2 regions of the Paenibacillus sp. FSL H3-0302 genome follow, and region 2 is predicted to be linked to the other one. Evidence: predicted binding sites of a transcription regulator. Region 2 holds the regulator's gene; the other holds the start of a gene.
What was found. The regulator Rex, encoded in region 2, represses fermentation and respiration genes when NADH is low (regulators of the CRP and FNR family bind a similar motif). The targets are predictions, from matches to a motif close to TTGTGAAATATTTCACAA.
Positions count from the first base shown of each region.

Region 1: the regulator Rex is predicted to act here: its motif matches at 2,060-2,077, upstream of MHH50_RS15770 (cytochrome ubiquinol oxidase subunit I).

Region 1 covers NZ_CP150284.1:3,566,710-3,570,929, forward strand. The annotation lists gene MHH50_RS15765 (hypothetical protein) at 1-1,675, shown strand, start outside; gene MHH50_RS15770 (cytochrome ubiquinol oxidase subunit I) at 2,226-3,590, shown strand; gene MHH50_RS15775 (cytochrome d ubiquinol oxidase subunit II) at 3,587-4,220, shown strand, end outside.
Region 2 covers NZ_CP150284.1:4,649,842-4,654,061, reverse strand. The annotation lists gene dinG (ATP-dependent DNA helicase DinG) at 1-1,203, shown strand, start outside; gene MHH50_RS20645 (redox-sensing transcriptional repressor Rex) at 1,334-1,987, shown strand; gene MHH50_RS20640 (amidohydrolase) at 1,974-3,275, shown strand; gene MHH50_RS20635 (DUF5590 domain-containing protein) at 3,448-3,966, shown strand.

The sequences.
Region 1 (4,220 bases), 1.1 Mb from region 2:
AGTATTTATTAGTGCGATGGTGGCAGAAGGGTTATTCTTACTAACAAGAAATTTTTGGCTGCTTGCGTTTTCTATCCTCTTGCTGATCATAGCGGGCATATGGAGAGGACTCTTGGGGCAAAAGGTAAGCAGAAGAGTTACTCCGTTTCTAGTGGTTCGTAAAGTGTTATTCAGCATTGCTGCACTTATCGTTACTGCACTTTGGGGTATTGGAGTCTATGCAAAACCTATTACAACACCTGTAGCATTAGCTGCTGATACGACAGTGACGATCGATGAACGTAAATTGGATTCTGCAGCAGTGATGCTCAAAGATATTGAAGTAATGAATTCTTTTGGAAGCCGTACAACCGGCTCTGAGGGTCACAATCAGTTTATTGCTTGGCTGGAGCAACAGGTAACGGATATGGGGCTGCAAGTATTTCGTGATCGCTATACTTTTGACCGATGGGAAGAAAAGAACAGTGCTTTAATGATTGATCAGCAGGCAATTCATGTCTCTTCAGCTTTTCCCTATTCCGGAGAAACTGACGAAAAAGGTGTAACTGGGGAGCTGGTGTATACGAAGCGTGGTGAATATGGCCAGGCCAGCGGAAAAATTGCTGTCATTGAAATTGAGAATTTCAGAAATTTTCCAAGTGGGATCGTTATGAATATGCGGGATTCATCACCAATGGACAACCAAATTGCCCCAAATGAAGGCGATCTGGTCCTCACTACAGCTTTAAAAGAAGCTAAATTGGAGCAAGCGAAGGAAAAGGGCGTAAAAGCTGTTGTTTTAGTCTGGAAAGGGGTATCTGACGATAAGGTTGAAGAGCAATATGTACCTTTTACCACCGATTATGCTGGAATCCCTGCGATTTGGGTGAATGAAACGGAAGGGAAAAAGGTGATCAGCGCAGCTCAGGAGCATAAAGAAGGTACGGTTATTTTAGAAGCGGAAATACAAAAAGATGCCCCAACAGAATCCTTTTTTGTGAAAATTGACGGTAAGAATAAAGACGAAGCAATTATCGTAAATACTCATACGGATGGGATAAATGTGGTGGAGGAGAATGGCGCTGTGGGCATGCTGTCTATGATTCGTTACTTACAGCAGGAGCAGCCGGAACGTACGATGATATTTGCTTTTGTGACAGGGCATTTTAGATTACCGGAGTTCAAAGGGGCCTCTCAGGCAACTTCCACCTGGATGGAGGGGCATCGAGAGCTGTGGGATGGCAAGAATGGCCATTTAAAAGCTGTAGCTGGAATTACGGTCGAGCATTTAGGCAGCATGGAGTGGAAGGACGATGATTCGGGTTCCTATGGTCCAACTGGACAAATAAGTACAGAATATACCTATGCGGGCAATGAAATGATGGCAGCCATTTGGCTGAAGGCTATTGAAAAGACAGATAGCACACGTACTGTATTATTGCGTGGACATAACAAGTTTGAGTTTGGAGAGAGTCAGCCCTTATTTGAAGCAGGGATACCGGTGATTGGTTTCATTCCAATGCCCGACTATCTGCTCGTGGATAGTGACAACAGAGAGAGGGACAAATTTGATGCAAAGCTAATGCATACGCAAATTGTATCGTTGCTGAAAGCGGTCAAGCTAGTGGACGGAACGGAGACGACTAAGCTTGGGAAGTCAGATGGGTATTCTTTTTTCTACGGTCGTACTAAATGATATTGGCAGATCAAGATTTGTCATGACGAAGATGACATTAGCTTTAATTCAAAAAACACTGATGATTTGAGTCAGTGTTTTTTTGTTGCAAAAGGGGGATATATTACGGCTCAAAATGAGAAAATATCGTTTTTTTGCCAGCATCGAAGTAGGAGGGAACTTGTGACATCACATATACACTAATCAATCAATAGCTCCTTCGGGTACTTTTTGTGTTATTCACTGAGTTGTCAGAAAGATTTGACCCTTTCTTGAACGTTTAGGGATTAAGAGATATCTGTGATTGAATTACTTGCAATTTAAGATAAGATGATTTTAATTATTAGGTCACATTATAATTTTGACTGCTCAGTATCAGATAAATCGGGCTCGCCAACTCTTGCTTTGTGAATTTTTTCTCTTTTTACATAGCAAAGAACGATGAACGTCATACTAAAACGAACAGGCAACGATGTCGCTGAACCTTGCTAAACCTGATATTGAATGCAGCCAACAGTTAGCAGGCCTAATCATAGAAAAATGAACAGTGTTTTGAAGGGAGCAGTAAAGAATGGCAATTGATACGGTGCTATGGAGCAGGCTGGTGACAGGCTTGACTCTCGGGTTCCACGTTATTTTTGCGACGATTGGCGTCGGTATACCGCTAATGATCGCTATAGCAGAGTTTATCGGGATTCGGAAGAAGGACCCCCATTATACACTTATGGCAAAGCGGTGGTCTCGAGGATTTGTCATTTCTGTGGCGGTTGGTGTCGTGACCGGTACAGCGATTTCACTACAACTGGCCCTGGTATGGCCGAATTTTATGAAACTGGCTGGGAATGTCATTGCACTTCCGTTATTCATGGAGGTGTTCGCGTTCTTCTTTGAAGCTATCTTCTTGGGCATTTATTTGTATACGTGGGGTCGGTTCAAAAATCCGTATATCCATTGGCTGCTGACGATACCGATTGTCGCCGGGGCAGGCATGTCTGCCGTTTTTATTACGACGGTGAACGGATTCATGAACCAGCCTGAAGGCTTTGTCATGGAAGCAGGCCAATTCACAGCGATTAACCCGGTGCAAGCGATGCTGAATACGGCGACGTTCTCCAAAGTGTTCCATGTATTAAGCTCGGCCTATTTGACTGGAGCTGCCTTGTTAGCCGGGATTGCAGCCTTCGCGATGCTGAGAAAAGGTGTGTCCGCATACCACAAAAAATCTTTAAATCTAATGATGGCAGTCGTTTTACTATTCGGTTTGCTGAACACGTTAGCCGGTGATGTGTCCGCCAAGTTTTTGGCCGAGCATCAGCCAGAGAAGCTTGCAGCGGCAGAGTGGCATTTTGAGACGAGCAGCAGTGTGGATTTGGTGCTATTGGGATGGCTGAATGCAGAGCATGAAGTTCTAGGGGCTCTTCATCTGCCGAAGCTGCTCAGCTTCCTGGCCTTTGGAGACTTTAATGCAGAGGTGACGGGGCTCGAGGAATTCCCCAAGGAAGAATGGCCACCGCTTCTCGTTCATTATCTGTTTGATTTAATGGTCGGAATTGGATTTACTCTGCTCGCGATTTCGTTTCTATATTTTCTGTTTGTGTTCTGGAAAAAGCGTAATGAGCTTAACAAGTGGATGCTTCGCATCATCGCACTGAGCGCCCCTCTCGCTTTTCTGGCTGTTGAGCTGGGATGGTTTTATGCAGAGATTGGCCGACAGCCGTGGATTATCCGTGGATATATGCGTGTTGAGGAGGCTGCCACGTCTTCACCGAATGTAAGAATTATATTCTTCGCCTTATTGCTCTTGTACATCGTACTCGGCAGTATGTGTGTAATCGTGCTGAGACGCTTGTTCAACAATAATCCGGCAGAAGCTGAGATGGAGAAATGGATGAAGGATCATCCTAATCAATTTACGGAAAAGGGGGGCACTGAATGATGAGTTACGAATTGATTGGCATCTCGGTGCTCTGGCTGTTTTTGTACGGCTATTTAATTATAGCTTCCATTGATTTCGGAGCGGGCTTCTTCGCCTTTTATGCACGTTTAACAAAGCAGGATCATCTCATTAATCGTCTGATTTCCCGATATTTATCACCCGTATGGGAGATTACAAATGTATTTTTTATCTTTTTCTATATTGGCATCGTCGGTTTTTTTCCGGACACAGCCTATTATTATGGCTCCGCGTTACTTGTTCCGGGAAGCATTGCGGTGATTCTTCTTGCGATTCGCGGTTCATTCTATGCTTTTGAAAATTACGGTTCCAAGAAAAACATAGTATATCTTTTTTTGTACGGAGCTACAGGTTTGCTTATTCCAGCATCGTTGTCAGTGGCGCTAACTTTGTCTGAAGGCGGCTTTATCGTGAAGCAGGGGGAAACGGTTTCTCTAGATTACTGGGCGCTGTTTACCAATCCGTTATCGTGGAGTATCGTTGGACTGGCAATCGTGTCCGTTTTGTTCATTAGCGGCTCATTTCTGACATTTTACGCTTCTCGGGCGGAGGATCATTCCGCGTTGAAGCTGATGCGCAACTACGCCCTGTTTTGGAGCACACCGACGATAA
Region 2 (4,220 bases):
TTGCCGGAACGCAGTGATGCAGGGGCAGGGGAAGCGGGACAACTGGTTATGCGGTTGATTCCCGCCCGTAAGCCGAAGGATTGGGATGAATTGGTTGCACTAGAGAACACTATGAATCTGACGTTAAGCGACATCATCCGTAAGGGTGATAAAATGCTTAACGAGATGCGCGACCAGGAAAGCCAATCCTCAGCAGACAGTCTTGTTACTGATATTAGCGGTTTATTTAAGGATTTGGCTTCCATCCGTGAGCAAGTAAGATTCTTTATGGGGCTGAATGACGATAATGTAGTATATTGGCTGGAGGCAAATGGAAATTACCGCAGCAAATCACTGCAGATGTATGCCGTCCCTGTGGATGTTAGCAGCCAGCTTAAAGAGTTGTTCTTCGATAAGAAAAAAAGCATCGTGCTTACCTCGGCGACGCTGTCTGTAGATAAGTCTTTTCAATTTATGATTGATAATCTCGGACTTAACGAAGCTGCGGAAGAAGGACGTCTAATGACCTCACTTCTTCCTTCTCCCTTTAAGTATCGCGAGCAGGCACTGTTAGTTATACCGCGTGATTTTCCTAGTGTGAAGGGCAGTGTGGGCGATGCTCGATTTGTCGATACACTCGTACAGTCATTATCGGAAGCTGCTAAAACAACACGTGGGCGGATGCTGGTTCTGTTTACTTCTTATAAAATGCTGCGTCAGGTATATGATCCGCTTAAAGAGGCTTTAGCCTCACAAGAGATTACGGTGCTTGGTCAAGGCGTAGAAGGTGGCAGCCGGAGCAAGCTGATCCGCCGCTTTCAGGACAGTGCAGCATCCGTATTGCTGGGGACGAGCAGCTTCTGGGAAGGTGTAGATATTCCAGGTGAAGCACTGACTTGCCTGGCCATCGTGAGACTTCCATTTCAACCGCCGAATCACCCGTTGGCGGAAGCGAAGTCGGAGTTATTACAGGCCCAGAAGAAGAATCCGTTCATGAAATTATCTGTTCCTCAAGCGGTTATTCGTTTTAAGCAGGGATTCGGAAGACTGGTTCGCACGGCGCAGGATCGCGGAATAGTTATTGTTTATGATACAAGGGTTATTGAATCTCATTACGGGAAGTATTTCCTTTATTCATTGCCTGGTCCCAAAATGGAGCATATGCTTACTGATCAAATGGTCCCACGCATAGCGGAATGGCTAGAGGATGGCGGCGCTTCTTAAAACGCTCGTCTTCAGTTTAGCTCCTCCTTATCCTTAAGGGCGGTGTGTTACAGTACCGTCCTTAATAAGGAGAGGTAGACGTTTGAATATGGATTTTCACAAGAACATTACTATTTTTAGGAGGAAAAATATGAAATCGGAAAAAATATCAGAAGCCGTTGTTCGCAGACTACCTGTGTACTTGCGTTTTTTGAATGATCTCCAGAATCGCGAAATATTAACAGTTTCCTCTCAGGAACTTGGACAAAAGCTTGATCTTAATCCCGCACAGATTCGTAAGGATTTAGCATATTTTGGTGACTTCGGCAGAAAAGGTATCGGCTATGATGTAACGTATCTTATTGAGAAAATCCGTCATATCCTGAAGCTGGATCAACAGCTTAATGTAGCTTTAGTTGGAGCAGGTAATCTCGGACATGCCTTGTCTAATTACAATGCATATCTTAAAGATACTATGAAAATCACGGCTATATTTGATTCGTACGCTCCTAAGGTTGGACGTAAGATCAACTCCCTTACTGTGCAACCGATGGATGAACTAGGCAGCACGATTCGTGAGCAAGGTATTCGCATTGCCATTATTACCGTACCTGATTCAGAAGCTCAAAATGTAGCAGATATTCTCATTTCTTCTGGGATTGAAGCGATTTTGAACTTTGCCCCTGTGATTCTGAAGACACCACCGAATATCCGGGTGCATGCAGCTGATTTTACAACTGATCTGCAAAGTCTTGCTTATTACTTGCGGGATGGAAAGGAAGAAAGCGAACATGAACAACAATAAAACGATAATTAAGGGCGGGTATTTTCTGACTCCGGGAACGGATGAGCCGGTTCTGAGTGGATATATGACTATTGAAGATGATTTAATCACTTACATAGGAAAAGAAGAGCCTCAGATGGAAGCTGGAGTGCAAGTGGTTGATGGCAGCCGTCTGCTGTTCATGCCTGGACTTGTAAACACACATGGTCATGCGGCGATGTCTTTGCTGCGTGGATATGGAGATGATTTAGCGCTACAAGTGTGGCTTCAGGAGAAGATGTGGCCAATGGAGGAAAAGTTCACCGGTGATGATGTATACTGGGGAACCTCCTTATCTGTATTGGAAATGCTGAAGGGTGGAACTACGACCTTCCTCGATATGTATGATCATATGGACCGAGTAGCCGAGGTAGCTGAGTTATCAGGTATCCGTTCCGTATTGATGCGTGGTGTGATCGGGTTATGTCCAGAGGATGTACAGAATCACAAGCTTGCGGAAGCGATTTCTTTTGCCCGTAACTGGCATGGAAAGGCTGAAGGTAGAATTACTACTATGATCTCGCCGCACGCCCCTTATACATGCCCTCCGGACTTCCTGGTTAAGTTCGTGCAGGCAGCGCATGATCTGGATTTACCGATGCATACGCATATGTCCGAAACGAAACGTGAAGTGGAACAAAATGTGGCGGATTACGGGTTGCGTCCTGTAGCTCACTTAGAGAAGCTTGGCATGTTCACACGTCCCTCGATAGTTGCACATGGTGTTCATTTAAATGATGAAGAGATTGAGATCTTGGCTCGCCATAATGTGGGTGTATCTCATAATCCGGGCAGTAATTTGAAGCTGGCTAGCGGAGTGGCTCGGGTTACTGATCTTCTAAAAGCTGGTGTGAAGGTGTCTCTTGGCACGGATGGCGCGGCAAGCAACAATAACTTGGATATGTTTGAAGAGATGCGGCTTGCAGCTCTCATTCATAAGGGTGTCAGCGGTGATCCAACGGCTGTTCCAGCTCCAGAGGCTCTGCGTATGGCTACAGAATATGGCGCGCAGTCCATCTTTTTAAATAATGTAGGCAGACTTGCTGTAGGGATGAAAGCAGATTTCATTGCTGTTGATATCGATCAGCCGCATTTGCTGCCACACACAGATCTGTTGTCTCATGCAGTTTACTCTGCTAGCGCTAAGGATGTTGAGCATGTGTGGGTGAATGGTATACAGGTCATCAAGCATGGACAATGCTTAACCCTGGATGAGGAAGCTATCCGGCGTAAAGCGCAAGAAGCCTTCGAAGGTTTATTGAAGCGTTAAGTCTGGAGAATAACGAATAAATAATAGGCTGCGACTTTTTGCTTTTAGCAAAAGTTGCGGCCTTTTGTGTATTTTTAAGGCTGGGAAAGCTAGAAAATTATGAAATTTTGGATAAACGCGCGGGTGTGTTATATAATCAAAAAAGATATATTACTAGAAAGGGAGCTGTACCTTGAAGAAAAGGAAAAAATGGATCCTCCTGGGGTCAGTTCTGATTCTGCTCCTGGGGTTTGGACTTATCCAGTTCTATGCCTATATTATGAAAGATCAATGGAACGAGCGTGATATCGCTAAGGATGTTGCCAAAACCAGAGCGGGTCTAACACAGGTAACCAAAGCACAAAAATCGGTTTGGGATGAAAATGCAGTGTACTGGGTATTAACTGGGAAAAATGAAGCCGGGACTGCTCTTATGGTCTGGGTCCGCTTTACGGTAGATGGAAAATTTGCTGAAGGCGACGACGCAGTGTTTGCTGAGGAACTAAGTAAAGGAACCTCGGAAGCCCAAATACGCGGCATTATCAAAGCTGATCTTCCGGACATAACGATTGAACGCTTGCTGCCGGGAGTATATAACGGAGAGTATGCTTGGCAGCTTTTTTATAAACAGAGCGGTCGGTATTATTATCAATTTTATCGCTTTTCGGATGGGTCCCGAATGGGCGAAGGTTACAGTTTACCTAAAAGTTAAGTTGAACATAAGGAAATTAAGGGTGGCATAGTAAACAAGCGAACTTATTATAAGTTCGCTTGTTTACATTTATTTGATGTACAAAAGTGATATACTAAGTGATATACTGAATGGGTGGTTATCACCGAATATTCTCTTATATTCACATACGAAAATAGGCCGATTGATTAAAAATCAAGGCCGATTTTGTCGAAAGTGAGGAATTTATTTGGTATTGATGGAAATATTTAAAAAATTAAATTTTAAATATATTC